4 regions of the Streptomyces sp. NPDC092952 genome follow, and region 1 is predicted to be linked to each of the others. Evidence: riboswitches for the same ligand, from Rfam matches in the RefSeq annotation. Region 1 holds a riboswitch; each other region holds the start of a gene.
What was found. Region 1 has a riboswitch for cyclic di-AMP ahead of ACIQGQ_RS07730 (M23 family metallopeptidase). Riboswitches for the same ligand answer to the same signal wherever they lie in the genome.
Positions count from the first base shown of each region.

Region 2: another riboswitch for cyclic di-AMP. It lies ahead of ACIQGQ_RS02190 (NlpC/P60 family protein); the one in region 1 lies ahead of ACIQGQ_RS07730 (M23 family metallopeptidase).
Region 3: another riboswitch for cyclic di-AMP. It lies ahead of ACIQGQ_RS21980 (peptidoglycan DD-metalloendopeptidase family protein); the one in region 1 lies ahead of ACIQGQ_RS07730 (M23 family metallopeptidase).
Region 4: another riboswitch for cyclic di-AMP. It lies ahead of ACIQGQ_RS11410 (transglycosylase family protein); the one in region 1 lies ahead of ACIQGQ_RS07730 (M23 family metallopeptidase).

Region 1 is NZ_JBIVPT010000003.1:18,761-25,678, forward strand. Features, by position in the region: gene ACIQGQ_RS07725 (aldo/keto reductase) at 1-631, opposite strand, end outside; gene ACIQGQ_RS07730 (M23 family metallopeptidase) at 889-2,037, opposite strand; cyclic di-AMP (ydaO/yuaA leader) riboswitch at 2,049-2,201, opposite strand; gene ACIQGQ_RS07735 (PP2C family protein-serine/threonine phosphatase) at 2,533-3,693, opposite strand; tRNA gene ACIQGQ_RS07740 (tRNA-Met) at 3,871-3,944, opposite strand; gene ACIQGQ_RS07745 (SHOCT domain-containing protein) at 4,107-4,526, shown strand; gene ACIQGQ_RS07750 (heme-binding protein) at 4,796-5,338, shown strand; gene ACIQGQ_RS07755 (hypothetical protein) at 5,466-6,479, opposite strand; tRNA gene ACIQGQ_RS07760 (tRNA-Ser) at 6,691-6,778, opposite strand.
Region 2 is NZ_JBIVPT010000001.1:492,573-499,490, reverse strand. Features, by position in the region: gene ACIQGQ_RS02200 (NlpC/P60 family protein) at 57-1,103, opposite strand; gene ACIQGQ_RS02195 (hypothetical protein) at 1,420-1,773, shown strand; gene ACIQGQ_RS02190 (NlpC/P60 family protein) at 1,874-3,007, opposite strand; cyclic di-AMP (ydaO/yuaA leader) riboswitch at 3,015-3,178, opposite strand; gene pcrA (DNA helicase PcrA) at 3,401-5,842, shown strand; gene ACIQGQ_RS02180 (M23 family metallopeptidase) at 5,902-6,918, opposite strand, start outside.
Region 3 is NZ_JBIVPT010000009.1:17,437-24,354, forward strand. Features, by position in the region: gene ACIQGQ_RS21970 (STM4011 family radical SAM protein) at 1-240, shown strand, start outside; gene ACIQGQ_RS21975 (SGNH/GDSL hydrolase family protein) at 295-1,140, opposite strand; gene ACIQGQ_RS21980 (peptidoglycan DD-metalloendopeptidase family protein) at 1,305-2,216, opposite strand; cyclic di-AMP (ydaO/yuaA leader) riboswitch at 2,220-2,376, opposite strand; gene ACIQGQ_RS21985 (alpha-galactosidase) at 2,672-4,768, opposite strand; gene ACIQGQ_RS21990 (tyrosine-protein phosphatase) at 4,992-5,804, shown strand; gene ACIQGQ_RS21995 (DUF6126 family protein) at 5,815-5,982, opposite strand; gene ACIQGQ_RS22000 (XRE family transcriptional regulator) at 6,014-6,619, opposite strand; gene ACIQGQ_RS22005 (aspartate aminotransferase family protein) at 6,682-6,918, opposite strand, start outside.
Region 4 is NZ_JBIVPT010000004.1:85,730-92,647, reverse strand. Features, by position in the region: gene ACIQGQ_RS11430 (SurA N-terminal domain-containing protein) at 1-488, shown strand, start outside; gene ACIQGQ_RS11425 (nucleoside triphosphate pyrophosphohydrolase) at 532-1,539, shown strand; gene ACIQGQ_RS11420 (cytochrome P450) at 1,662-2,969, shown strand; gene ACIQGQ_RS11415 (transglycosylase family protein) at 3,075-4,037, shown strand; cyclic di-AMP (ydaO/yuaA leader) riboswitch at 4,350-4,523, shown strand; gene ACIQGQ_RS11410 (transglycosylase family protein) at 4,527-5,291, shown strand; gene eno (phosphopyruvate hydratase) at 5,623-6,912, shown strand.

The DNA.
Region 1 (6,918 bases):
AGTACGGCACGGCGGCCAGCCCGGCGCGGGCGACCGTGTCCTGGAGCGCGCCCTCGTACGTGTCGCGGGAGACCAGGTTGTAGTGCGGCTGGAGGGCGACGTAGCGGGCCAGGCCCTCGCGCTCGGAGAAGTCCAGCGAGGCCTGGAGCCGCTCGGGGCTGATGTTGGAGGCGGCGATCTCCCGGACCTTGCCCTCCTTCACCAGCTGGTCCAGGGCGGTGATGATCTCCTCGACCGGCACGGACTCGTCGTCGAAGTGCGTGTAGTAGAGGTCGATGCGGTCGGTGCCGAGCCGGCGCAGCGACGCCTCGGCGGCGGCCTTGATGTTGGCCGGGGCGAGCCCCTTGTAGTCGGGGTGGGTGGAGACCTTGGTGGCGATGACGAGGTCGTCGCGGTCGGAGCGGGAGGCGAGCCACTTCCCGATGACCGTCTCCGACTCCCCGCCCTCGTTGCCCGGAACCCAGGCGGAGTAGCCGTCCGCGGTGTCGACGAAGTTGCCCCCGGCCGCGGTGTACGCGTCCAGCACGGCGAAGGACTGTGCCTCGTCGGCCGTCCAACCGAACACGTTGCCGCCGAGTGCGAGCGGGAAGACCTGGAGACCGGAGGAGCCCAGCGGGCGAAGAGAAGTCATGAGTGGATCAACGAACCCCGGCGGGCCCGCTATTCCGCCCGCACCGGACCGTCCACCCGAACGGACGCCCGTGGAAGACGCCCGTGGAAACGGACCAGCGGCGGGAAAGGGCCGACAGCGGAAAAGGGCTGGCAGCCAAAAGGACCGGCAGCCCTGACGTCGGGGGGAGAGCGTCGGGGCTGCCGGGGTTCATGGGCCGGACGGACCGGCCCCGGCACCGGGGGAACCGGCGCGGGGAGCGGTGTCCGAAGGACGGATCAGGGGTTGAGGCCCTTGCTGTGGAACCAGGCCATCGGGTCGACGCCCGAACCGTCGGGGGTGTGGACCTCCAGGTGGAGGTGGGGACCGGTCACGTTGCCGGTCGCGCCGACCCGGCCGATGGTCTCGCCGGTGGTGACCTTCTGGCCCACGCTGACGCCGATCGACGACTGGTGGCAGAACCAGATCTCCGTACCGTCGTCCAGCTCCAGCACGGTGCGGTAGCCGTACGAACCGGCCAGACCGGCCGACTTGATCGTGCCGCTGTGGACGGCCTTGATCGGGGTGCCGGTCGGGGCGGCGAAGTCGAGGCCGGTGTGGTGGCCGGAGGCCCACATCGACCCGGCCTGACCGTAGGTCGAGGTGATCGTGTACGAGAAGGTCGGGAGGGAGTAGCTGGCGGCGAGCTTGGCCAGCCGCAGCGCCTCCGCCTTCTTCTTGGCCTCTTCCTCCGCCTTCTTCTTCTCGGCGGCGACCTTGGCCTCGGCCGCGTCCTGCTGCTTCTTCGCCTCGGCGGCGGCCTTCTCGGCGGCGGCCTTCTCCTCGGCCGCCTTCGCCTCGGCGGCGGCAGCGTCCTGCTGCTGCTCGGCCTGCTGGAGAATGCGGGCGCGCAGCGCCTCACCGGCGTCCGTGGTGCCCTGCTCGGCCTCGGCAGTGGTGATGCCGGCGGTGGTGAGCGGGGCGGTCTCGCCCTGGTCCGCCCCGTCGGTCTGGGACCCGTCGGAGAACAGGGCGCCCACGCCGGGAAGGGACTTGGCGTCCGGAAGGTTGTTCGTGATCGCGTCCGGCACCGAGATGGAGACCGGGGGCTTGCCCTGCGCGGTGGCCATGCCGCCCGCGCCGACCGCCGCTATCACGCCGACACCCAGGACCGTGGAGCTGCGGGCGAGTCCCGTGCGCTGCTTGGCGACACGGTGCCGGCCGCGCACCGGGCGGACCGTCTCCTCCGTGGGGTTCCACTCGCTCCAGCCGCGCTCGGCCTCGCCGTCGCCGGCGTCGGAGCGGAAGTCGGTGGTGAACTCACCGGTGCGGTCGGCGTCGAGGCCGGTGCCGTAGCCGTAGTCGGCAACGCCGTAGCCGGTGCCGTAATCGCCGTGATCGCCCTGGAACCGGGAAGGGGCTTCTGGGGCAGGCTTGTTGGACGCCACGGGGGCGCACTCCTTTCCTTCCTTCTCGCCTACCGGGTTAGCTGACGGGTTCGGAGCAGGAAGGTCTCCTACGGGCACCTCCGTCTCTCACGAGACACAGGTGTCCGATTCACCCCATGGTGGTGGTTCCCCGGTTCCCTTGCGGGATTCGGCGCTCGCGCACGGCGCCGCCATTGATGACGGCTGGGACGACCGCGCTGCGTTATCGAACGTTAATAGACACCGGGGCCCCATTCCAAGCTGTTCCCACTGATCGTTCACGTCTTTGGCCTGGACTTTACGGGACATAGCCATACCAACAGGCCTACTTGACCATCACTCAGCGGCCGACTCGTTTCTGACGTTATGTCAAATGTTATGCGGAGCGGCGTCCTTCGATTACGCACGGTGGCATCCCCTTGCGGCAGTTCGGCCCGGTCCCGCGCGCCCCCGTTCAGTCCCGCCCCGCGCCCGTGCAGCCCCGCCCCCAGCCGTCCAGTCCCGCTCCCGGCCCGTTCACCCCTGCTCCGCCCCCACGATCGGCACGGTCCGGCGCCGGTCCGGCTGCCCCTGCGCGGGACGCACCACCGCGAGCAGCGCCATGTCGTCGGTCGTCTCGCCACCGGTGTGCAGGCGTACGTCGTCGGTCAGCGCGGAGAGCAGCTTCTCCGGCCCCGGAAAGATCCGCCCGCGCAGCCGGGCCGCCGGGTCGTAGAAGACCCCCTCGGCGTTCCGCGCCTCGGAGAGGCCGTCCGTGTAGAGGAGCAGCGTCGTCCCGTCCGGCAGCTCCCACTCGTCCGTCCGCTCCGACCACACCCCCAGCCCCATGCCGAGCGGCAGCGCGGGCACCGAGGGGCGCAGCACCTCCAGCGCCCCGTCCGGGTGGAGCAGGATCGGCTCGGGGTGGCCCCGGTTGACGACCCGCACCCGGGACAGCCCGGCCGGGATCTCGGCCAGTACGGCGGTGATGAAGCCTTCGAGCACGTCGAGCCCGCCTCGCCGCGCCTCCTCCCGGGACAGCGCCCGCTCCAGCCGGCCCGCCACGTCCGCCAGCGAGGACTCCTGCTCGGCCGCCTCGCGGAACGCCCCGATGACCACCGCGACCGTCTCCACGGCTCCGAGCCCCTTGCCCCGCACGTCCCCGACCACCATCCGCACCCCGTGCGGGGTGTCCGCCACGGCGAACAGGTCGCCGCCGACGTACTCGTCCGCCTGCGCCGCCTCGTACCGTGCCGCGACCTGAAGTCCTCCGATCCGGGCGGCCGGTTGGGGCACCACCGCGCGCATGGCCGTCTCCGCGATGAACCGGGCGGAGGCCAGCTGCTCGTTGCTCCGCCGCACCACTCCGTTGATCACGACCGCGAGGATCGAGACGGTGGCCAGGGTGAGCAGCTCGATCAGCGGCACGACCTCCGGCAACGTGCTGCTGTAGAGGCGCAGCAGGATGACCGCCAGCATCGAGGCGGCGCCGGTCCGGATCGTGCTGGCGAGCGAGAAGAACGGGGCGGCGATCAGCGGCGCGGCCACGAAGAGCGGAATGGCGGTGAAGGTCTGCGGGGTGAGGCTGTCGAAGAGCAGTCCGCCGAGGATCATCAGCGCGGGCAGCGTACGGACGAAGCTCCGGCCGCGGGTGTCACCCCCGGCGTGCCGACCGCGCCTCTTCTCCCACTTCCACACCTGTGGTCTCCTGCCCGGTACGCACGCGGCCGCGGACAGCGCCGCGCCCCGCCCCCAGCCTCACCGGAGCGGGAACGGGCGGCGACTCCGCGTCGGCCGAAGGAGGTACCCGCTCATGCCCGGGAGAAAACAAATCGGGCCCGGCACGCTGTCTGCGTACCGGGCCCGATTCTTCAGTAGCGGGGACAGGATTTGAACCTGCGACCTCTGGGTTATGAGCCCAGCGAGCTACCGAGCTGCTCCACCCCGCGTCGGTGAACCCAACTCTACGCCATCCCCGACGTCCTCTTGACCACCCCGGTCCACCGACCGGCCATCGGCAGACAACAGGCGAGCCCATATATGCGGTGATATGACTGATTTACCCCTGTCCATCACCGTGCGGAACACGCGCGTCGACCGAGGAGAGATCCGTGGACGACTACCCCATGCTCAACCTCTTCTGGACCATGCTGGTGTTCTTCCTCTGGATCATGTGGCTGTTCCTGCTGTTCAAGATCATCACGGACATCTTCCGCAGCCACGAACTCGGCGGCTGGGCCAAGGCCGGCTGGCTGATCCTCGTCCTGATCCTGCCGTTCCTCGGCGTACTGCTGTACTTGATCTTCCGGGGTCCGGCCATGGCCGAGCACGACATCAAGGACGCGCAGGACCGCGAGCGCGCCTTCAGGTCGTACGTCCGCGACGCCGCCAACTCCCCCGACGCGGGCACGGGCGGGCCCGGCACCCGGAGCAGCCACGCCGACGACCTGGCGAAGCTCTCCGACCTCAAGGACCGGGGCGCGCTCACGGACGAGGAGTACCAGCGCGCGAAGGCGAAGCTCCTGGCCTGAGCGCTCACGGCGCCCCCTGCGGGCATCGGAGCAGGATCTTCTACGGCGAGTGGACGGCCGGCCACGGGCCTTCGGGAAGCTCTGGCCACCCGGCGCCCGTACGCCGGGAGCGCATCAGCCGATCGGTGGACCCGTCCGTCGTCCGTCGAGGGCCCGGAAGGGAGCCCGCAGGCCGACGGGTACGGGCCGGGCACGGCTTGAGGATGGATGTCAGAGCGGGAACGTGGAAGTCCCCGAACCCGCTGGCCGAATCCGAGGAGTCGTTCACCATGAAGAAGCTGTCGCTGCGCGCCCGTGTCCTGACCGGTGTCGCCGCCGCTGCCGTCGTCGCCGGTACGGTCGGGGCCGCCTCCGCCAGTGCCTCCGCCCCCGCCGCCGCCGTCAAGACCGACACCAAGAACCGCAACCTCCAGGAGAGCACGCACCTGACCCTGGCGGCCGCGACGAAGGCGGCGCAGGCGACGCTGGACGCGGCGAAGAAGGAGAACCAGCGGGTCTCGGTCGCGGTCGTGGACCGCAACGGGAACACGATCCTCACCCTGCGCGGCGACGGCGCCGGCCCGCAGGCCTACGAGTCGGCCGTGAAGAAGGCGTACACCGCCGTCTCCTGGAACGCCCCGACCTCCGAGTTGGCCAAGCGCCTGGCCAACGCCCCCACCCTCAAGGACATCCCCGGCACCCTCTTCCTCGCCGGCGGCGCCCCCGTCACCGCCAAGGGCGCCCCGATCGCCGCCATCGGCGTCGCCGGAGCCCCCTCCGGCGACCTCGACGAGAAGTTCGCCCAGGCCGGCGTCGCCACCCTCACCCGCTGACCCCACCCCGAGGCCCACAGGCCTCCCCGACTCCGGTGGCACCCGTTCCCCCCGTACGGGTGCCACCGGTTTTTTCCGTCCGGACGCGCCCGCCGTGGCAGCCCCGTCCCCTCGTAAGCCGCTGCGGTCAGCCCGCGTACCGGTCGTCGGGGGATGCCTTCTCCGGCACCACGCGTATCGCGAGCACGGTGCCGTCCGGCCGGAAGGAACTCGCGCCCCAGTCGTCGATGTCGTCCGGCTCGGGCCAGTCCTTACGCCGCTCGTAGGTCCGTCGGCGGTACTCCTCGACCTCGCCCGCCGCGAGCAGTCCGTAGAGATCGGTGGCCATGCCGGAGAACGCCTCGACGCGTGTGCCGTCGATACGGAAGACCTGGTCGGTACCGACGTATCGCTCGTCCGCGAAACAGGCTTTCGCGTCGTGGACGCTGGCGGTCCCTGCGAAGGACGTCTCCCTGAAGTGCTTGCCGCCCTGTTCGTCGATCAGGTAGCTGCCGACCGCCGCACCGCCGCCGGCCAATGAGAGCTGCCCGGCGGCGTGGGCCCGGGCGATCACTCGGCCGAACCACGGGAACTCCTTTTCAGGGATCAGGAAGGCGTTGTGCCGTTCCGTTCCGCGTTTCGCCGGGACGGCCACGGAGTTGGCGTACGGAAGAGTCCGGCGTCCGACAGCCACGTCGGCCGAACCCTCGCCGGAGGCCGGCCGCACCGGGAGCTCGACATCTCCTTCCGCGTGCACGACGTGCACCGTCACACCGGCAGCGGCCAGGAACTCGGTCGAGGTCATGAACGTGGGAGTACCGTTCCGCTGCCCCAGATGGAGCCGCTCCACGCGCTCGCCGCCCCGGGCCAGCTGCCTGTACGACGTGCGGGAGCCCGCGGAGGTCTTCGGCTTCACGTCTTGGTGGTTGCCGTTCACGGTCACCACGAAGATCCGGGAGCCCTCCCCGGGACGCCATGCCTCCAACAGAAAATCCGGCCTCGGTCTCGCCCCGAGAGTCCCGGCCGGCCTGATCCGCGCGAAGCCGGGAAGCAGGACGGTTTCCACGTCGACGATGCTGATCAGGTGATCCGGATACCGCTCGCGAAGCGCCCGTTCCGCGACAGCGAGCCCGAACGCCCGGCCCAGTTCCCTCGCCTGCATGCCCCGATAGGACAGTTCAGGAGCCTTGCCTTCCTTGGTGAGGCGCAGGCTCCCGTGCCGGTCGGCGGCGAAGGCCCGGCAGTACTTCAGCCCCTGCCAGTGCTCGGCCCGGGCCCGTGGACAAGAACCAGGCCTACGGGCTCCTGGGTATGCGAAGAAGGGCCCCGCAGCAAGCTGCGGGGCCCTTCGACGTATTGCCCGGTGAGAGCAATGGCGGAGGATACGAGATTCGAACTCGTGAGGGGTTGCCCCCAACACGCTTTCCAAGCGTGCGCCCTAGGCCACTAGGCGAATCCTCCGCCGCAAACAATACAAGACGTTGAGGAGTGCTCGCGAACCTGTTGGCCCCAAGATCGCTTCGAGACCGTTTCGAGATCTTCGCGGGGGCGTTCCGGGGTCTCCCGGCGGGTGCCGGTGGAGGGGGAGGTGGACCGGTGGG
Region 2 (6,918 bases), on a different contig from region 1:
GATCGGTGGTGGGCCGCCGCCGTGACGGCGGACGGCCCGGACCGGCGTCGGGGAGCCTATGCCACCCGGGTCGCCCCGGCGAAGGGCATCTGGTCGATCGGGGCGATCCGGACCGGGGTGCCGGGGCGCGGGGCGTGGATCATCTGCCCGTTGCCGATGTAGAGCCCGACATGGCTGATGCCGGAGAAGAAGAACACCAGGTCGCCGGGGGCGAGTTCGGAGCGGGAGACCCGCCGTCCGGCGTTGATCTGGGTGTACGTCGTCCGGGGCAGCGAGACCCCGGCGGAGCGCCAGGCGGCCTGGGTGAGCCCGGAGCAGTCGAAGGAGGAGGGGCCGGTGGCGCCCCACACGTACGGCTTGCCGAGCGCCCCGTACGCGAAGGCGACGGCCGCGGCGGCGCGGGCACTGGGCGCCTGGACGGAGCCGCGCGGCAGGGAGCGGGAGGCGCGGACCGCCGAGCCGTGGTCGCTGTTCTCGTACGAGGAGCGCTCGGTCGGGGTCAGGCGGTCGAGGAGCCGGCGGGCCTCGGTCAGCCGGGTGGTGATCGTCGCCTTGCTCTTCCTCAGCTCGGCGCGGCGGGCGGTCAGGTCGGCGAGCTGCCCCTTGGCCTCGGCGCGGAGCGTGGCGATCCGGGCGACCTGCCGGCGGACCCGGTCGAGCGCGACGGACTGGCGGTCGGCGATCCGGTCCAGGTAGGAGGCGCGCTCCAGGTACTGGTCGGGGTCGGAGGAGAGCGCCAGCTGCACGGAGGGGCCGAGGCCGCTGGTGCGGTACTGCGCGGCGGCGAAGGCGCCCAGCTCGTCGCGGGAGGTGTTGAGGCGCTCGGTGCGGCGGGCGGCCTCGTCGCGCAGGTCGTCGAGGGCCTTCTCCGCGGCGGTGGCCTTCTCCTTCGCCCCGTTGTACCGCTCGGTGGCGATCTCGGCCTCGTGGTACAGCCGGTCCACCTCGGACTTGACCTGGGCGGGGGTGCGCTGCGGTTCGGCGTGGGCCGCGGGGCCGGGCAGTGCGGCGGCGGTGGCGGCCCCGGTGAGGGCGAGGGTCGCCGCGGTGCGGGCAGCAGGGCCGGTGTACAGGCGCTGCTTGGGTTTCCGATGCGCTGCCACGGGGGCGTGCGTCCTTCCTGACGACTGCCCGACGGGGGGTACCGGCGGGCCCGCCGGTACGTTCGGCGGAGTGGCCGGTCCCGTCGGGGCGGGGCGCCCGGTCCGTCAGTGACGCTAAACCCGGGACACGGGCCGGAGTCGTAATGACGCATATTGCTCGTTTTTGGCGTGGCAATGCCGTCGATTGATCGGAAAAATTACGCCAGAGTCACGCAATTGGTACAGGTGCGAGCCGAGCGACACGGAGGCGTGTTTGCCCGGCGAAGGTGGACCTGCCTGTCGGGGGGTGGTATGGCCATGGCTAGGCTGCGGCCTCATGGACGTACTCATTCATGCCTTCGTCGCCCTGCACATCATCGGCATCGCCTCCCTGCTGGGTGGATTCCTCACCCAGATGAAGGCGATGGGCGCGGGCACGGCCCGCTTCGTCCCGGCGATGCTGCACGGTGCGCTGACCATGCTGGTCACCGGTATCGCGCTCGTCGGGATGCGCGAGGCCGACGGCGGCCACGTGAACAACATCAAGATCGGTGTGAAGCTGCTGATCCTGGTCGTCATCCTCGCGCTCGTCTACATCAAGCGGGACGAGGAGAAGGTCGACAAGGGGGCCTTCGCGGCGGTCGGCGGGCTCACGCTCGCCAACATCTTCATCGCCACGCTCTGGGTCTGACCCCGCTCCCGGCTGCCGGGCGGACCCGGCAGCCGGTGCGCGGCGCGCGTGCCTCGGTCGTGGCGGGCGTCATGGAGCCCGTCGTGGACTCCGTCGTGGACTACGCCGGGCGCACGCTGCCGTAGATCGGCATGTAGTAGATCGACTCCTCGCGCACGTTCGCCCCGGGCTTCGGTGCGTGGATCATCATCCCGTCGCCCTTGTAGATGCCGACGTGGCTGATGTCGTCGTAGAAGAAGACCAGGTCACCGGGGCGCAGATCCGCCGTCGCGACCCGGGTGCCGATCTTGACCTGGTCCCAGGTGGTGCGCGGGATGTCCACACCGGCGGCCTTCCAGGCGGCCTGGGTGAGCCCGGAGCAGTCGTACGACGCCGGGCCCGTCGCGCCCCACACGTACGGCTTGCCGATCTGGGCGCGGGCGAAGGCGAGAACCTGCTCGGCCTTGCTGCTGGTGCCGCTGCCCGTGCCGGACCCGGTGCCCGTGCCGGTCCCCGTGCCGCCGGACTTCTTCGCGTCCTCGGCGGCCTTGCGTTCGGCCTCGGCCTGCTGCTTCGCCAGCTCCTCGGCCTTCCGCGCCGCCTCCGCCTCCTTCTTCCGCTCGATCTCCGCGAGCCGCGCCTTCTCCTCGGCGGTCAGCTTCGACAGCAGCGTGCGCGCCTCGGTCAGCTTCGTCCGGACGTCCTGCTTGCTGGTGCGCAGATCGGCCTGGGCCGTCGTCAGCGTCTCCAGGCTCCGTACCGCCTCGGCCCGCTTCTTCGCGGTCCTCTCCTGCTGGACGCGGAAGTCCGTGACCGCCTTCTGCTGGCGGTTGGTCATCCGGTCCATCAGCTGGCTCTGGTCGAAGTACGACTGCGGGTCGTCGGCCAGGAAGAACGTGGCGGTCGGCGCGATGGAGCCGTTGCGGTACTGCGCGGCCGCGAAGGCGCCCAGCGTCCTGCGGGCCTCGTTGAGCTTGTCGGCGCGCTCGGCGACGTCCTCCAGCAGGGCGTCGACCCTGGCGCGCTGGGCGGAGGACGCCTCCTTCGCCCGGTTGTACTTCTGGGTCGCGGTGCCCGCCTGCCGGTAGAGGTCGTCCACCTGCTTCTGGACGTCCTCGACGCTCGGCCTCGGATTCGGCGCGGCCACCGCGCTCTGCGTGGAGAGCAGCGTCACGGACGCCAGGGCCGCGGTGGTGAGCCCGACGGCCGGTGCGGTGGAACGCACCCGGGCGCGCGGTTTGCGGTGCGATGCCAAGAGGGGCATCTCCTTCCGTGGACCGCCTGCCGGGACAGGGCGGGTTCGGGCGAACGGAAGGCCGCCCTACGGTCCATGTGTGGGGGAAGGACCGATTCACCCCGATGGTGCGTGGTGGATCCCCGGCTCCGGACTCCCGCACGGGCAGCCCGGATTCGGCGCGGGCGCCCGCTCGGCGTGGGTCGCCGCAAGGGGGCCGGGCCGCCCGGTCGAGCACGCTAGCCAACCCGTGGTGCCGCTGGGAAGGTTGATGTTCGAAATGCCCGATACATTTTCGTGACCTGCGTAACGGGGGTCCGGATGCTCACCCCGCGTGGGCCGCCGCTGCCGCTCCGTACCGTCTCCCCGAACGGCCGCCGGGCGCCGGGGGCCAGCCCGTAGACTCGACAAGCGATGAGCAGCCTCTTTGACGACAGTTTCCTGGCCGGCCTCCAGCACTCGGAGGAAGAGCCCCCGCCGCCCCCCGAGGACACCGCGCCCGAGGAGGTGCCGGAGGGGCTGTTCGATGGCGTGTTCGACGGCCCGCCGCCCCGGGACGCCTACTACCGCGACGGCGCCCCCCGCCCCGTCATCGACCCCGAGGCGCTCCTCGACGGGCTGAACACCGAGCAGCGCGCCGCGGTCGTCCACGCCGGCTCCCCGCTGCTCATCGTCGCCGGGGCCGGCTCGGGCAAGACCCGGGTGCTCACCCACCGGATCGCCCACCTCCTCGCCGAGCGCGGGGTGCACCCCGGCCAGATCCTGGCGATCACCTTCACCAACAAGGCCGCCGGCGAGATGAAGGAGCGCGTCGAGCAGCTCGTCGGACCGCGCGCCAACGCCATGTGGGTCATGACCTTCCACAGCGCCTGCGTCCGCATCCTGCGCCGCGAGTCCAAGCGCCTCGGCTTCACCTCGTCGTTCTCGATCTACGACGCGGCCGACTCCAAGCGGCTGATGGCCCTGGTCTGCCGCGATCTCGACCTCGACCCGAAGCGCTTCCCGCCGAAGTCGTTCACGGCCAAGGTCTCCAACCTGAAGAACGAGCTGATCGACGAGGAGACCTTCGCCGGCCAGGCCGCCGACGGCTTCGAGAAGACCCTCGCCCAGGCGTACGCGATGTACCAGTCCCGGCTGCGCGAGGCCAACGCGCTGGACTTCGACGACATCATCATGACGACGGTCCACCTGCTCCAGGCGTTCCCCGACGTCGCCGAGCACTACCGCCGCCGCTTCCGCCACGTCCTGGTCGACGAGTACCAGGACACCAACCACGCCCAGTACACCCTGGTCCGCGAGCTGGTCGGCCCGGCGGGCGAGAACGACGCCCCGGCCGAACTGTGCGTCGTCGGTGACGCCGACCAGTCGATCTACGCCTTCCGCGGCGCGACCATCCGCAACATCCTCCAGTTCGAGGAGGACTACCCCGACGCGACGACGATCCTCCTGGAGCAGAACTACCGCTCCACGCAGACGATCCTCTCCGCCGCCAACGCCGTCATCGAACGCAACGAGAGCCGCCGCCCCAAGAACCTCTGGACCAACGCCGGCACCGGCGCCCGGATCACCGGCTACGTCGCCGACACCGAGCACGACGAGGCGCAGTTCGTCGCCGACGAGATCGACCGGCTGACCGACGCGGGCGACGCCAAGGCCGGTGACGTGGCGGTCTTCTACCGGACCAACGCGCAGTCCCGCGTCTTCGAGGAGATCTTCATCCGCGTCGGCCTGCCCTACAAGGTCGTCGGCGGAGTGCGCTTCTACGAGCGCAAGGAGGTCCGCGACATCCTGGCCTACCTGCGCGTCCTCGCCAACCCCGAGGACACCGTCCCGCTGCGCCGCATCCTCAACGTGCCCAAGCGCGGCATCGGCGACCGCGCCGAGGCCATGATCGACGCGCTCTCCCTGCGCGAGAAGATCACCTTCCCGCAGGCGCTGCGCCGGGTCGACGAGGCGTACGGCATGGCCGCCCGTTCCGCCAACGCCGTCAAGCGGTTCAACACGCTGATGGAGGAGCTGCGCACGATCGTCGAGTCGGGCGCGGGTCCCGCGGTGGTCCTGGAAGCGGTCCTGGAGCGTACGGGCTACCTCGCCGAACTCCAGGCGTCCACCGACCCGCAGGACGAGACCCGGATCGAGAACCTCCAGGAACTCGCCGCGGTCGCCCTCGAATTCGAGCAGGAGCGGGGCGAGGCGGGCGAGGAGGGCGCCGGTACGCTCGCCGACTTCCTGGAGAAGGTCGCGCTCGTCGCCGACTCCGACCAGATCCCCGACGAGGACGAGGACGGCTCCGGCGTCATCACGCTGATGACCCTGCACACGGCGAAGGGCCTCGAATTCCCGGTCGTCTTCCTGACCGGCATGGAGGACGGCGTCTTCCCGCACATGCGGGCCCTGGGGCAGACGAAGGAGCTGGAGGAGGAGCGGCGCCTCGCCTACGTGGGCATCACCCGGGCCCGCGAGCGGCTCTATCTGACCCGGGCGGCGATGCGCAGCGCGTGGGGCCAGCCGTCGTACAACCCGCCGTCCCGCTTCCTGGAGGAGATCCCGGACCAGCACCTGGACTGGCGGCGGAAGGGCCCGATGGCCGCCTCGGCGGGACCGACCTCGGGGATCACGTCCTCGCTCTCCGCCTCCCGCGCGCGCTCCGGCCCCTCGGGCTTCGCGACCCGGCGGACCTCGGACAAGCCGACGATCACGCTGGCCGTCGGGGACCGGGTCACGCACGACCAGTTCGGGCTCGGCACGGTGACGGCGGTCGAGGGCGTCGGCGACCAGGCGAAGGCCACGGTCGACTTCGGCGACGAACGCCCGAAGAAGCTGCTGCTCCGCTACGCCCCGGTCGAGAAGCTGTAGGCGGAGAAAACGCGGAGGGGGCCCGAGCGGATGCGCTCGGGCCCCCTCCGCGTTGCGGCTCAGGTCGGGTTGACGCCGTGGCTGCGCAGCCACGGCAGCGGGTTCACCGCGGCGCCGCCGCCGGGCCGCACCTCGAAGTGCAGATGCGGGCCGGTCGAGTTCCCGGTGTTGCCCGAGTACGCGATGACGTCACCGGCCTTGACCGGGCCCGAGCGGATCCGGGTGCTGCTGAGGTGGCAGTACCAGGTCTCCGTGCCGTCGGCCATGGTGACGATCGCCATGTTGCCGTACGCGCTGTTCAGCTGGGTGCGCACGGTGCCGTCCGTCGCGGCCATCACGGGCGTGCCCTCCAGCACCGGGAAGTCGATGCCGGTGTGCACGGACATCCAGTTGATGCCCGCCTGACCGAAGTACGCGCTGAGCCCGTGCTGCTTGACCGGCAGCACGAACTTGGGACGCAGCGCCTCCTTGCGGGCGGCCTCCTCCTCGCGCTTCTTCTTCTCGGCGGCCTGCCGTTCGCGCAGGTCGATACGTTCCTGGGTTCGGCTGGCGCGGTCGGCGAAGTTCTCCGCGTTGGCGCTGAGCTTGGCGAGCTGGGTGTCCAGCTTGTTGTTGGCCTCGGCGGGCTTGACGGAGTCGGCCGCCGCCAGCGCCGTGGTGTCGTCCTTCTTGTCGTCCCCGCCGAGCCCGCCGACCGAGGCCGCGGCGATCCCGGCCACGCTCATCACGCAGGCGGACGGAATGGCGACGGTCAGCAGCGCGGAACGCTTCGCGGGCGTACGACGACGGCCGCGGCCACCACCCCGGGTGGCGGGGCGGTCGGGGGAGCGGCGCGGACCGGACGCGAGCTCGGTGCTCTCCGGCCCGTCGGGACCGTCCGCCGCGTCGAGGTCGTCGGCGGCGTCCGTGCCGTTGGTGCCGTCCGTGGCGGCGGTGTCGTTCGCGCCGTCCGGGGCATAGGGGGCGTACGGGTCGTACGCGTAGAAGGCGGTCCGGTCGGCGTAGGGCTCGTACTCCGCGTAGTCGTCGCCGTGCGCGGGGTGTGCCTCGTGGGTCTCGTGCGGCAGCCGCGCGGT
Region 3 (6,918 bases), on a different contig from region 1:
GTGATCTCGGTGGACGGGGAGGGCACCGTGCGGCGCTGCCACTTCGTCCCGGCGCCGCTCGGCAATCTCTACGACGGGAGCTACCGGCGGGCGCTGCGGCCGCGCGCCTGCCCGCTGGCGGTCTGCGACTGCCACATCGGCTATGTGCACCTGGAGACGCTGCCGCTGTACGACGTCTTCGCGGGCGGTGTGCTGGAGCGGATACCCGCCTCACCGCTACTGCCCGGCGGGCGCGGCTGAGCTTCGGCCACGTCCGCCGGGCGGCGGCGGTGCGTCGGGAACGGATCCGCGGGGCTACAGCGGCAGCAGGTCGGGGCGCTTGGCCTCGACGTGGTCGCCGGAGGACTCGCCGCGCAGCCGCCGCCCGATCCAGGGCACCAGGTGCTCGCGCGCCCAGTGGATGTCGTCGCGCCGGACCTCCAGGGTGCCTCGCTGGGCCTGCGGGGGCCATTCCTGGTCGGGGTCGGCCGGTATGTCGATGCCGAGGACCTGGGCGGCGCGCAGCGCGACCCTGGTGTGCCCCTCGGGCGACAGGTGGAGCCGGTCGTCGTCCCAGGCGCGCCGGTCCTGGACGGACCGCAGCGACCACAGGTCCAGGACCGGGCAGTCGTAGCGGTCGGCGATGGCCCGCACATGGGCGGTGTACGTCGCGACCTTGCCGCGCAGATGGCGCAGGACGGGAATGCCCCGGGTGTCGAAGCCGGTGGTGACCATGACCGTGCCGACCGCGCCGGTGAGCTCGGCGACGGCGCGCTCGAAGCGTTCGGCCACGTCGTCGGGGTCGGTTCCTGGCCGGATGATGTCGTTGCCCCCCGCGCAGAAGCTCACCAGGTCGGGGGCGAGCTCCTTGGCACGCGGCACCTGCTCCTCGACGATCTGGTCGAGGAGGCGTCCGCGTACGGCGAGATTGGCGTATCGGAATTCCGGGTGTGCGGGTCCTTCGGCGTCGTGTGCCGTATCGGGGTCCGGGAGTTGGTCCGCGAGAAGTACCGCGAACCGGTCCGCCCAGCCGACGAATGTTCCGTCCGGGCCGGGGTCACCGACTCCCTCGGTGAAGCTGTCGCCGATCGCCGCGTACGACCCGATGACGCCCTGTCGGTTGTTGACGCCACGCTGCATTTTTCTCGAATCGTCTGCCACAAGCGCTTATCCTGCACCGTCGAATGTGACCTACGCGACCGTAATAAAGGGTTGACGGGTGGTGACATAGACCACCCGGTCAGTTTTTGGCAAAGGGGGAATAGGCGGAAGGGGCGGTGCGCCACCGCGCACCGCCCCTTCCTTCGTCCTGCTCCGGGTCACGCTCAGACGGAGATGCCGTGCGAGGCCAGGTAGGCGATCGGGTCGATGTCCGAACCGTACTCGGGGCCGGTGCGGACCTCGAAGTGGAGGTGCGGGCCGGTGACGTTGCCGGTGGCGCCCGAGAGGCCGACCTGCTGGCCGGCGCTCACGGACTGGCCCGCCGAGACGGAGAGGGAGGACAGGTGGCCGTACTGCGAGTAGTGGCCGTCGGCGTGCTTGACGACGACCTGGTTGCCGTAGGCGCCGCCCCAGCCGGCGGTGACGACGGTGCCGGAGGTGATGGCCTTGACGCCGGTGCCGGTGGAGACGGGGAAGTCGATGCCGGTGTGGCTGCCGCTGGACCAGTTGGAGCCGGAGGCCCGGTAGTTGGTGGTGTGGTTGCCGGGGACCGGGTGGACGTAGCCGGAGCCGGTGTCCTCGGTGGCCGGGGCGGGGGCCGGGGCCTCCTCCGCAGCCGGGTCCGCCTGGTCCGCCGGGGCGGGCTGCTCGGCGGCCGGGGCGGCCTTCGACGGTGCGGCCGTACCGGCTGCGGCACCGGTGGGCGCGGCCGTACCGGCGGCGGCGCCGAGGGTCAGCTTCATGCCGGGGAGGATCAGGCTGGGGTTTCCGCCGACGACCTCGCGGTTGTCCTGGTACAGCTTCTGCCAGCCGCCCGCGACGTGGTGCTCGGCCGCGATCTTCGACAGGTAGTCGCCGGGGACGACGGAGTACGTGGCGGGTCCGGCCTGCGGGGCGGCCTTCGGCGCGGTGTGCGCGACGGGGGCCTGCTCCGGCGTGGTGGCCTGGTCGGCGGCGTGGGCGCCGGTGGCACCGAGCAGCGGCAGTGCGATGACGGCGCCACCGGTGCTGACCGCGGCGAAGCCTCGGGCGATGGGGCCGACCTTGGGACGGCGGTGCTTACCCGTGATGGGCATGGCGTCTTTCCTCTCCGGCGCCTGCGAGGTGAGCTGTCGGGTTCGGGCTGGAGATGCCCGGCCGCACGGTGTGCGGCTTCACCCCTAGCCGTCCGGATCTCTCCGGCCGGCGGCCTACCTGGTTCCCCCGCTCCTGCCACGCGATAAGTGGATGTGAATTCCGGTCGGCGGCAGGATTGGGCGGGCCGTCCGGAATGCGGTGACCGTAAGCGAGCCGGGACGGCGAGAACAAGCACCTGGTTCCCCGCCGGTATTCCGCTTCGGGAATTCGGAACGGAATTCCGGTCACCCTCCGTGGATTACGGATCTTGTTATTCCGCGCGGCGAAAGGAATTCCCGTCCCGTCCGCCGCCACACACCGTCACGAATATGATCCCGCTCACGGGCCGCCGACCATCTCCCTTATAAGCGGGAGATGTTCGTAAAAAGCGCGCATTACGGACATGCCCGGCTGCTCAGTCCTGTCGCAGGCGCAGCACCCGCGCGTCGAGATCGCCCCGGAGTCCGGTGTCCAGTCCCTGGTGGAACAGGACCGCACCGTGGTGGACCGCCCCCGTGTCCCGGCAGGTGTACGTGGCAGCGGGGTCGAGCCCGCGCAGCCGCAGGGCCGGCGGGCGCTCCCCGTACCGCTGCGCCTCCAGCCACATCAGGACCACGGTCTCCTCGCCGTGCACGTACTGGACGGCGCCGAGTCCGCCGCGCGGTTCGCGCAGCCGGTACAGCGCGCCCTGCTGCACCACGGGGCGGATCTCCTTGTAGAGATCCACCCAGCCACGCGCCTCGGCCAGCTCCTCCTCGCTCCACTCGGCGAGGTTCCCGCCGATGCCGAGCACTCCGGCCATCGCGCTCACGAACCGGAAACGCAGCGAACTGACCCTGCCGTTGAGCTGGCGGTTCGGGCTGTCGGTGACCCAGGCGGCCATCACCCGGGCCGGGTGGAGGTGACTGAACCCCTCCTGGATGGCGAGCCGGTCGAGCGGATCGGTGTTGTCGGAGGTCCACACCTGGTCGGTACGGGAGAGGATGCCCAGGTCGATCCGGCCGCCGCCGCCCGAGCAGGACTCGAAGGCGACGTGCGGGTGCGCGGCCCTGAGCCGGTCGATCAGCGCGTACAGGGCGTCCACATGGGCGGTCCAGATCCGCTGCGGGTACTCCTCGCCGGGCCAGCCGGGGTCGGTGAAACAGCGGTTGAAGTCCCATTTCACGTAGTCGACGGGGGTACCGGAGAGCAGTGCGTCCAGCTGCTCCCAGAGGTACTCCCGGACATCGGGCCTGGCCAGATTGAGCACCAGCTGGTTGCGGTACTCGGTGCGGGTCCGGCCGGGGACGTGCTGGACCCAGTCGGGGTGCGCCCGGTAGAGGTCGCTGTCGGGGTTGACCATCTCCGGTTCGACCCAGATGCCGAACCGCATGCCGAGTGCGTGCACCTCGTCGGCGAGCGGCTTCAGCCCGCCGGGGAACCGGTCCGGGTTCGGGGTCCAGTCGCCGAGTCCGGCCCGGTCGCTGGTCCGCCGCCCGAACCAGGCGTCGTCCACCACGAACAGCTCCACCCCCATGTCCGCGGCACGCCGGGCCAGGGTCCGCTGCTGGTCCAGCGAGATGTCGAAGCCGGTCGCCTCCCAGGAGTTGTAGAGCACCGGCCGAAGGGTCCCGGCGTCCGGGATCACATGGGCCAGCTGCCAGGCGTGCCAGGCGCGGCTGGCCCCGCCGAAGCCCCGGTCGCTCCAGAGCCCGGCGAAGACGGGCGTGGTGTACGACTCCCCCGGGGCGAGCCTGAGCAGCCCGGACTCGTCGTGCCCGGCGCCGCCGGTGATCTGGACGAGCCCGTCGGGCAGCCGCTGCACGCAGATCCGCCAGGAGCCGGACCAGCCGAGCGCGCAGCCGTAGACCTCGCCGCTCTCCTCGGTCGCCGCGCCGTCGGCGTCCAGCGCGGCCCACGGCAGGTACTGGTGGCCGGTGTGGCCGCGCCTGCTGGAGATGACGCTCTCGCCGTGGAGCAGTTCCGCGCGCTCGATCCGGGTCTCGGCCGACCAGCGGCCGTGCAGCCGGCCGATCCGCCAGCCGTCCCGGGCCGGCAGCGACCAGGCGGCCGCGTCGGCGCGCAGCAGTTCCAGCGGCGGGCCGTCCGGACCGGTGTGGGCGACGGTGGCCCAGCGCTCCACGACGTCGGAGTCGTCCCGCATCCGGTAGTGCAGGGTGAGGCCGAGCCGGTGCACGGCGTCGGTGAAGCCGATCCGCAGTTCGTCGCCGTCGGTCCCGGCACCCCGGAAGGTCCACTCGGTGCCGCGGACGAGCGGGGTGCGGACCGAGAGCGCGGGGCGGACGAACCGGGGGCCGCCCTCGACCGGGTACTCCTCGTGGCCGTCGAGGGGGGATTCGAAGCTCCGGTGGGGGAGGTCGGGTGCGGCCGCCAGGGCCTCGGCGGCGGCGAGTCCGATCCTCGGGCCCCAGTGCAGATGGAGCAGCTCGTCCCGTTCGGTCAGTGCCAGTGCGTAGCCGCTGTTCTCGCCGGTGAGCAGCCAGGTACGGCCGGTACGACCCGTCTCGATCATCGCGCCCCCATTTTCCGACAGTTCCGCACATCATCGGCCGCCGGGGAGGTGCGGGCAACGGTGCCTCGGGGGGATGCGCCGGGTGGGCGGGCCGCCGACAGACCCGGGTTCGCCCGGGTATCGACAGCCGGGGCCCGAGATGGTTGCCTGAGGAATCGATGCCGTAGGGTCGCGGCAGTCGTGCCGCCGACGACCAGCGGCGCCGGACATTCCTGGAGTAACCGTGACGCAGCAGCTGCCGCAGGTCCCGTCGACGGAGCCCGAGCTGGCGGGCGTCCGCAACTTCCGCGACGTGGGCGGTCTGCCCACCGTGGGCGGCCGGCGGGTGCGGTACGGGCGGCTCTTCCGCAGCGGTCACCTGGCGCACGCCACCACCGAGGACGCCGCCTTCCTGGGCGGCCTGGGGCTGCACACGGTCTTCGACTTCCGCAACTCCGCCGACCGCCGCCTCGACGGCGCGGACGTGGAGCTGCCGGGTGTGCGGAACGTGAGCATCCCGCTCTCCGACCCGGCCGACGGCGCGGAGTTCTGGCGCATGGTCCGGGACGGCGACATGGACCAGCTGCGCTCCGTCCTCGGCGACGGCAAGGGGGTGGCCCGGATGGTCGCCTCGTACCGTTCGATCATCCGGGAGCGCACCGCCGAGCACGGCCGGGTGCTGCACGCCCTGGCCGAGGACAGTGTGCCCGCGCTGATGCACTGCGCGGCGGGCAAGGACCGGGCGGGGCTGTCGATCGCGGTGTCGCTGCTGGCCGTCGGGGTCGAGCGCGAGGCCATCGAGGCCGACTACCTCAAGTCCAACGACGCGCACCGCCGCTACCGGATACGCCGCAGCGACACCTCGCCCGCCGGGATGTCGGCCGAGGTCATGGAGCTGCTGAACCCGCTCTTCGGCGCCCGCGCCGAGTATCTCGCCGCGGCCTTCGACACCATCGAGGAGACCTGGGGCTCCGCGGAGCGGTACTTCTCCGAGGGGCTCGGTCTCGCTCCCGAGACCCGGGAGCGGCTGCGCGACCGGCTCCTCGACCAGGCGTGACCGGGGGCGCTCAGCCCTTGCCTGCCACCTCGAACAGCAGGTAGAGGAAGGCGGCGACGACGTGCCCGGCGACGAGATAGGCGATGAGCCGGATCACGATGCCGCGCGGGAACTTGGACTCCTGGGCCTCGTAGTGCTTGCTGGAACCGAGCGGGTCGTAGTTCTCGGAATCGGACATGACGGTCCTCTCTGGCGACCGGGAACCGGTCTCAGTGGTGGATTCCGCCGCCGAGGCACAGCTCGGCGGCGGGGCTCTGCAGCAGGGTGTGGACGAAGAGGAGCTCGGCGCCCTCCCGGCCGGTGGCCGTGATCCGGTGCGGGGTGAGGGAGTCGAAGTGCGCGCTGTCGCCGGGGGCGAGGTCGTGCACGGTGTCCCCGAGCCAGACGCGGAGGTGCCCGGAGAGCACGTAGAGCCATTCCTCGCCGGGGTGGACCCGGACGAGATCGCCCTGGGCGCCGGGCGGGACCCGGACGCGGAGGGCCTGCATGGCCCGGCCGGAGCCGCCGGCCCGCCGGTACATCCAGCCGTCGGCCTCGGCCCCCTCGTACGCACCGCCCCGGATGACCGCGTCGCGCTCCGGGGGCATCTCGCCGAGGAGCTCGGAGACGGTCGTGCCGTAGATCCGGGCGAGGCCCAGGAGCATCGGCAGCGAGGGCTGACGGCGGCCCGTTTCGAGCCGGGAGAGATGGGCGGGCGAGAGCCCGGCCCGCTGCGCCGCGCTCTCCAGGGTGAGGCCGCGGCTCCTGCGCAGGTCGCGCAGGCGGGGCGCGACACCGGGCAGCTCCTCGGCCGCCCCTCCTTCGGGAGGATTCATGTACCCATTGGGCCAGGCAACCTGCCTGAGAGGCAAATTTCTTGCCTCTCAGGCAAAAACCCTCAGCGGTTGGCCACCGCCTGCTTCACCAGTGTCCTCCCGAAGTCCCACATGAGCCCACCCCCGCCGTGTGCGTCGTCCATCACCTCGGTGAAGGCCGCCACGAACCGGTCGACGTCCGCCTCGTCGATCACCAGCGGCGGAATCAGCTTGATCACCTCCAGGTGGTCGCCCGAGACCTGGGTGAGGATGCGGTGCTTCTGGAGCAGCGGCACCACGACCATCTGCGCGAAGAGCCC
Region 4 (6,918 bases), on a different contig from region 1:
CCGTGCGCGCGGCGCAGAACGAGACGAAGGACGCCGCCCAGCTCGTCGACAAGTCCGGTCAGCTCGGCCGGGCCAAGCTGCACAGCATGATCTTCGACCGGGTCCTCGACCGGGCCGCCGCGGACGCGGGCGTGACCGTCGACCGTGTCGAGATCCAGCAGATGCGCAAGGCCGCCGAGGCCCAGACCGGCGGGGCGACGGGGCTGCGCACGGTGATGCTCCAGCAGAGCTGGGTCGCCCCCGGGCAGATCGACGCCGTGCTGCGCGAGCAGGTCCAGCTGACGAAGCTGGCCGCCACCCTCGGCGTCGACCTCCAGCAGCCCGCCGGCCAGCAGGCCGTGGGCGAGGCGCTCGGCAAGGCGTCGAAGGCGCTCCGGGTCGACGTCAACCCGCGCTACGGAACCTGGGACAGCAAGCAGGCCCAGCTCGCCACCTACAAGGCCCCCTGGATCACCCAGGTCACCAAGCCGGCCGGAGCCGGGGCCTGACCTGCGGCGGAACGGGCGGCGGCGACAGAGGTAGATTCGAACGGTGAACGCTGAAGACCCCGGCCGCATCGTCCTGCTCACCGCCAGCCACCGCGTCGCCCCCGGACTGCTGTCCTGGCCCGCCTGGCAGGCCCTGCACGGCGCCGACCGGGTCCTCTGCGCCGACCCCGACCACCCGCAGCTTCCGTACCTGCGCGAGGCGGGCGTCACCGTGGAGCACGCCGCGCCCACCGCGCCGGAGCTCGTCGACGCCTGCGCGGGCGGCCGGAGCATCGTCGTCCTCGCGGGCGGCGAGGGCGATCCCGCGCTCACCGACGGGCTGGCCCGGCTCGCCGGATCGGGGCGGACGCGGATGCCGGACCTGGAGCTGCTGCCCGGCTCGTACGACCTTCCCGGCGCCCGGCTCCTCGACCTGGTCCAGATCATGGACCGGATCAGGGTCGCGTGCCCGTGGACCTCGCGGAAGACCCATGAGGGCCTCGCCAAGTACGCGATCGAGGAGGCGTACGAGCTGGTCGAGGCGATCGAGGACGGCGACCGGGACGAGCTCCGCGAGGAGCTGGGCGACGTCCTCCTCCAGGTCGTCTTCCACGCCAGGATCGCCGAGGAGGGCCGCCCCGGGGACGGCGCGGAACCGTTCTCCGTCGACGACGTGGCCGCCGGGCTCATCGAGAAACTGATCCACCGCCACCCGCACGTCTTCGGCGACGAGACCGCCGAGACCCCCGAGGACGTCCACGCCCACTGGCTGCGCACCAAGGCGGAGGAGAAGCGGCGCGACTCGGTCACCGACGGCGTCCCGGTCGGCCAGCCCGGCCTGGCGCTCGCGGCCAAGCTGGCGAGCCGGGTCCGCACCGCCGGTCTCGACGTGCCGCTCCCCGCCGGCGAGGGCATCGGCTACGAGCTCCTCGCCCTCGCCGTCCGGGCCGAACGGGACGGCGTCGACCCCGAGGCCGCCCTCCGCGCCGCGGGCCGCGCCTACCGGGACGCCATCAGGGCGGCGGAGGGCCACGGCGAGGGCCGAGAGGCAGCGGATAACGTCGAAGGGTGAACCACAGCCCCGCCGACGACCACCCCGCCACGCCCTCCACGGACCACCCGGCCGCCACGGACCGCCCCGCCGGGCCCGCCGCCTGCCCGGCCGCCGGCCCGGTCGTCCCGTCGGACCCGACCGTGGACCACCCGTCCGCCGCCGGGCCCGCCACGTGCCCGGCGGCGGACGGGGCGCCCGCACTCTTCACCTGGGAGTTCGCCACCGACCCGTACCCGGCGTACGCCTGGCTGCGCGAGCACAGCCCCGTCCACCGCACCGAGCTGCCCAGCGGCGTCGAGGCCTGGCTGGTGACCCGGTACGAGGACGCCCGGCAGGCCCTCGCCGACTCCCGGCTCTCCAAGAACCCGGCCCACCACGCCGGACCCGCGCACGCCAAGGGGAAGACCGGCATCCCGGGCGAGCGCAAGGCGGAGCTGATGACGCATCTGCTGAACATCGACCCGCCCGACCACACCCGGCTGCGCCGCCTCGTCTCCAAGGCGTTCACCCCGCGCCGGGTCGCCGGGTTCGCCCCGCGCGTGCAGGAACTGACGGACCGGCTCATCGACCGCTTCGCCGAGAGCGGCGAGGCCGACCTCATCCACGACCTGGCCTTCCCGCTCCCCATCTACGCCATCTGCGACCTGCTCGGCGTGCCGCCCGAGGACCAGGACGACTTCCGGGACTGGGCGGGCATGATGATCCGCCACGGCGGCGGCCCGCGCGGCGGCGTCGCCCGGTCGGTGAAGAAGATGCGCGGCTACCTCGCCGAACTCATCCACCGCAAGAGGGAGGAGCCCGGCGACGACCTGATCTCGGGGCTGATCCGGGCCAGCGACCACGGCGAGCACCTCACCGAGAACGAAGCCGCCGCCATGGCCTTCATCCTGCTCTTCGCCGGCTTCGAGACCACGGTCAACCTGATCGGAAACGGGGTGTATGCCCTGCTTCGCAACCCCGGGGAACGCGAACGGCTGCAACGCTCCCTCGACGCGGGGGAGGAGGAGCTGCTGGAGACCGGCATCGAGGAGCTGCTCCGCTACGACGGCCCGGTGGAGCTGGCCACCTGGCGGTTCGCCACCGAACCGCTGACGCTCGGCGGACAGTCCATCGAGGCCGGGGACCCGGTGCTCGTGGTTCTCGCGGCCGCCGACCGCGACCCGGACCGCTTCCCGGACCCCGACACCCTCGATCTCGCCCGACGTGACAATCAGCACCTCGGATACGGGCACGGCATCCACTACTGCCTCGGCGCGCCGCTCGCCCGGCTGGAGGGACGGACCGCGCTCGCCACCCTGCTGAACCGTCTCCCGGACCTGCGACTCGCGGTGGAACCGACCGATTTGCGGTGGCGTGGCGGGCTCATCATGCGCGGACTCCGCACGCTCCCGGTGCAGTTCACGCCGGAGTGCGCCGCACCAGAAACTGATGCCTCGTCAACTCTGTGACTTTCACGTGATCCGCGCTGCATCGACTTGTGACGCGCGTTCGAGTGCGGCTAGGTTCACCGTTCGACCCACGAGTCAGACGTCAGTCACACGGAAGGCAATTCCATGGGATCCGCGAACGGCAGGCACCGTCGCCCCCGGCAGGCACCGGCCATCGTCGTCGCAGCGGGCGTGACCGGATCGGCCATCGCCATTCCGCTGCTCGGCGCGTCGGGCGCGTCCGCGGCCGAGGCCACGACCTGGGACCGGGTGGCCGAGTGCGAGAGCGGCGGCGCCTGGAGCGCCGACTTCGGCAACGGCTCCTACGGCGGCCTCCAGATCTCGCCGGAGGTCTGGAAGGCGTACGGCGGCGAGACCTACGCGGACCGCGCCGACCTCGCCAGCCGGGCGCAGCAGATCGCGGTGGCCGAGAAGGTCCTGGCGGACAAGGGGCCGCAGGCGTGGCCCAGCTGTGCGGTCATCTCCGGCCTGGCGACGGACGGCTCGCTGCCCGGCGTCGACCCCGGCACGACCCCCTCCGGGGATGAGCAGGACGACACGTCGGACGTGGTCACGCCGCCCCACAGCGCCTGGGAGGGTGCGGACGCGGTGGACGGCTCGGACGGCTCGTCCGGCAACTCCGGCAAGCACAAGGGCGGGTCGAACGGGAACGGGAAGGGCTCGAAGGCGCCGTCCGCGGAGACCTCGCCCTCGGCCACCCCGTCCGATTCCACCGGCGCGCCGTCGAAGGCCGGCCAGGACGACTCCGCCTCGCCCGAGTCCTCCAGCGGCACGAACGGCCGCCACCGCGGCGCCCCGGCCGCCGACGAGAGCCGTGGCGCGGACGGCGGCCACCGCGAGTCCGGCCGGCACGCCTCGCGCGGCGGCGACGCGCGCGACACGGCCGGGCAGGCCGCCGACGGCACGTACGCCGTCCGGTCCGGGGACAACCTCTGGACGATTGCTGATGCACAGAAGGTCCCCGGCGGCTGGCCCGCGCTCTACGAGGCGAACAAGGACGTCATCGGCTCCGACCCGGACCTCATCCTCCCCGGTCAGAGCCTCGATCTCGGCGTGAAGGCCGAGTAGGGGCGAGCGGTCGGCGGTCCGGAAACCGCCTAAAAACGCCTCGGAAACCGGGGTAGTTCAGGGACCTATGTCCACTTATGCGTAAGTGAGACATGGGTCTCTTTGCGTCTTCCGGCGTGTCGCGATTCGGAGGGCCTTCCACCCCGCCCCGACCTGCGGAAACAGTAATTCTTCAGATGCAAGTACGGGCTGATTGTCTGATGTGTCCATCTTTGAATGTAGGGCTTGCGTATGTTTACGGTCGGAATCGCTCGCACCGCGGGCCCCGTCGACCGTCACGCCGAATCCTGCCGTCGGTCGAAGGGAAAACAGACGCGTACAGCGCCGTAGGCAGGAGCGGGGGACCCAGGTAAGCCGCCGGGTCCGGACGTCGGGACGACGTATCGGATCAGGCTTGGGGTGAAGTCGCGTGCTAGGACGTGCGACCGGGCAACTCACTCGGCCCGAACCCGACAGCTCACCTCGTAGGCGTCGGTGAGGAGAAGTTCCATGCTGCTTTCCAGCAAGGGCAAGCACCGCCGCCCGTCCAAGGCCGTCCGCCTCGTCACGCTCGCCGGTGTCGCGGGTGCCGCCGTCGCCGTGCCGCTGATGGGCGCCACCAACGCCTCCGCCGCCTCCGTCGCCACCTGGGACGCCGTCGCCCAGTGCGAGTCCGGCGGCAACTGGTCCATCAACACCGGCAACGGCTACTACGGCGGCCTGCAGTTCTCGCAGTCGAGCTGGGCCGCCGCCGGCGGTACCCAGTACGCCCCGCGCGCCGACCTGGCCACCAAGGCCCAGCAGATCGCCACCGCCGAGCGCCTCCTCGCCCTCCAGGGCCCGGGTGCCTGGGCCTGCGCCGGTGCCGGCGGCCTGACCAACGACGGTGTCGACCCGGGCGTCGACACCGGTTCGTCCTCGAACTCCTCCGCCAACTCGACCGCCGGCTCCGGCGCCTCCGAGCAGCAGAGCGCCGCCCCGAAGAAGCAGGCGCAGCCGAAGCCGGCCGAGCGCACCGAGGCCCCCGCCGCCTCCCGTTCGGACCGTGGCCAGGCCCCGAGCGCCGAGTCGAAGAAGACCGTCACCACCCCGACCGGCGAGAAGGTCAAGAAGGGCGACGGCGAGTACAAGGTCGTCGAGGGCGACTCGCTGAGCAGGATCGCCGCCGAGCACGGCGTCAAGGGCGGCTGGCAGCGGCTGTTCGAGCTGAACAAGGACATCGTCGAGGACGCCGACCTGATCTACCCGGGTCAGCAGCTGCACCTGACGAAGTAACACGGGACCCCGCGGCGCGGGCTCTCCCCTCCAGGCCGCCCCGGTCCGGCGCGCATCCCCCCGTGCGCACCGGACCGGGGCGATGCCGTCCCCCGGCCGTTGCGCCGGCTTCCCCGCTCCCTCCGCTCGGGGGAGCGGGGGTGCGTTCAACTGTTGTAGTTACCGACCGGTAAATTTTGGGCGGTATGACCGGCAATGAGGTCTCTCGGGTCGTTTTTCGTCCCAGGGGTCGGGCGGTCGTGGGGGCGGGCGGGCCGGGCCGGTTAGGCTCTTGTCGCAAGGCCAAAGCGACCCTGCACCAACAGCGTCATATCCCAGAAGGAGATGCCACGTGCCGTCCATCGACGTCGTCGTAGCCCGGGAAATCCTCGACTCCCGCGGAAACCCCACGGTCGAGGTCGAGGTCGGCCTCGACGACGGCAGCACGGGCCGTGCTGCCGTTCCGTCCGGCGCCTCCACCGGTCAGTTCGAGGCCATCGAGCTCCGTGACGGCGACCCCAACCGCTACCAGGGCAAGGGCGTCGAGAAGGCCGTCCTCGCCGTGATCGAGCAGATCGGCCCGGAGCTCGTCGGCTACGACGCCACCGAGCAGCGGCTGATCGACCAGGCGATGTTCGACCTGGACGCCACCGAGAACAAGGGCTCGCTCGGCGCCAACGCCATCCTCGGCGTCTCGCTGGCCGTCGCCCACGCCGCCTCCGAGGCCTCGGACCTGCCGCTCTTCCGCTACCTGGGCGGCCCGAACGCGCACCTGCTGCCCGTTCCGATGATGAACATCCTGAACGGCGGCTCGCACGCCGACTCCAACGTGGACATCCAGGAGTTCATGATCGCCCCGATCGGCGCGGAGTCCTTCTCCGAGGCCCTGCGCTGGGGCGCCGAGGTCTACCACACGCTGAAGAAGGTCCTGAAGACCAAGGGCCTGTCCACCGGCCTCGGCGACGAGGGCGGCTTCGCGCCGAACCTGGAGTCCAACCGCGCCGCCCTCGACCTCATCGTCGAGGCCATCAAGGAGGCCGGCTACGTCCCGGGCAAGGACATCGCGCTCGCGCTCGACGTCGCCGCGTCCGAGTTCTACAAGGACGGCACGTACGAGTTCGAGGGCAAGTCCCGCTCGGCCGCCGAGATGACCGAGTACTACGAGGAGCTCGTCGCCGCGTACCCGCTGGTCTCCATCGAGGACCCGCTGTTCGAGGACGACTGGGCCGGCTGGAAGGTCATCACCGACAGGCTCGGCGCCAAGGTGCAGATCGTCGGCGACGACCTCTTCGTCACCAACCCGGAGCGCCTGGCCCGCGGCATCGAGGAGGGCTCCGCCAACGCCCTGCTCGTCAAGGTCAACCAGATCGGCTCGCTGACCGAGACCCTGGACGCCGTCGAGCTGGCCCAGCGCAACGGCTTCAAGTGCATGATGTCGCACCGCTCCGGCGAGACCGAGGACGTCACCATCGCCGACCTCGCCGTCGCCGTGAACTGCGGCCAGATCAAGACCGGCGCCCCGGCCCGCTCGGACCGCGTCGCCAAGTACAACCAGCTGCTGCGCATCGAGGAGATCCTCGACGACGCGGCGGTGTACGCCGGCCGCTCCGCCTTCCCCCGGTTCCGCTCCGCGGACCAGTAGGCACAG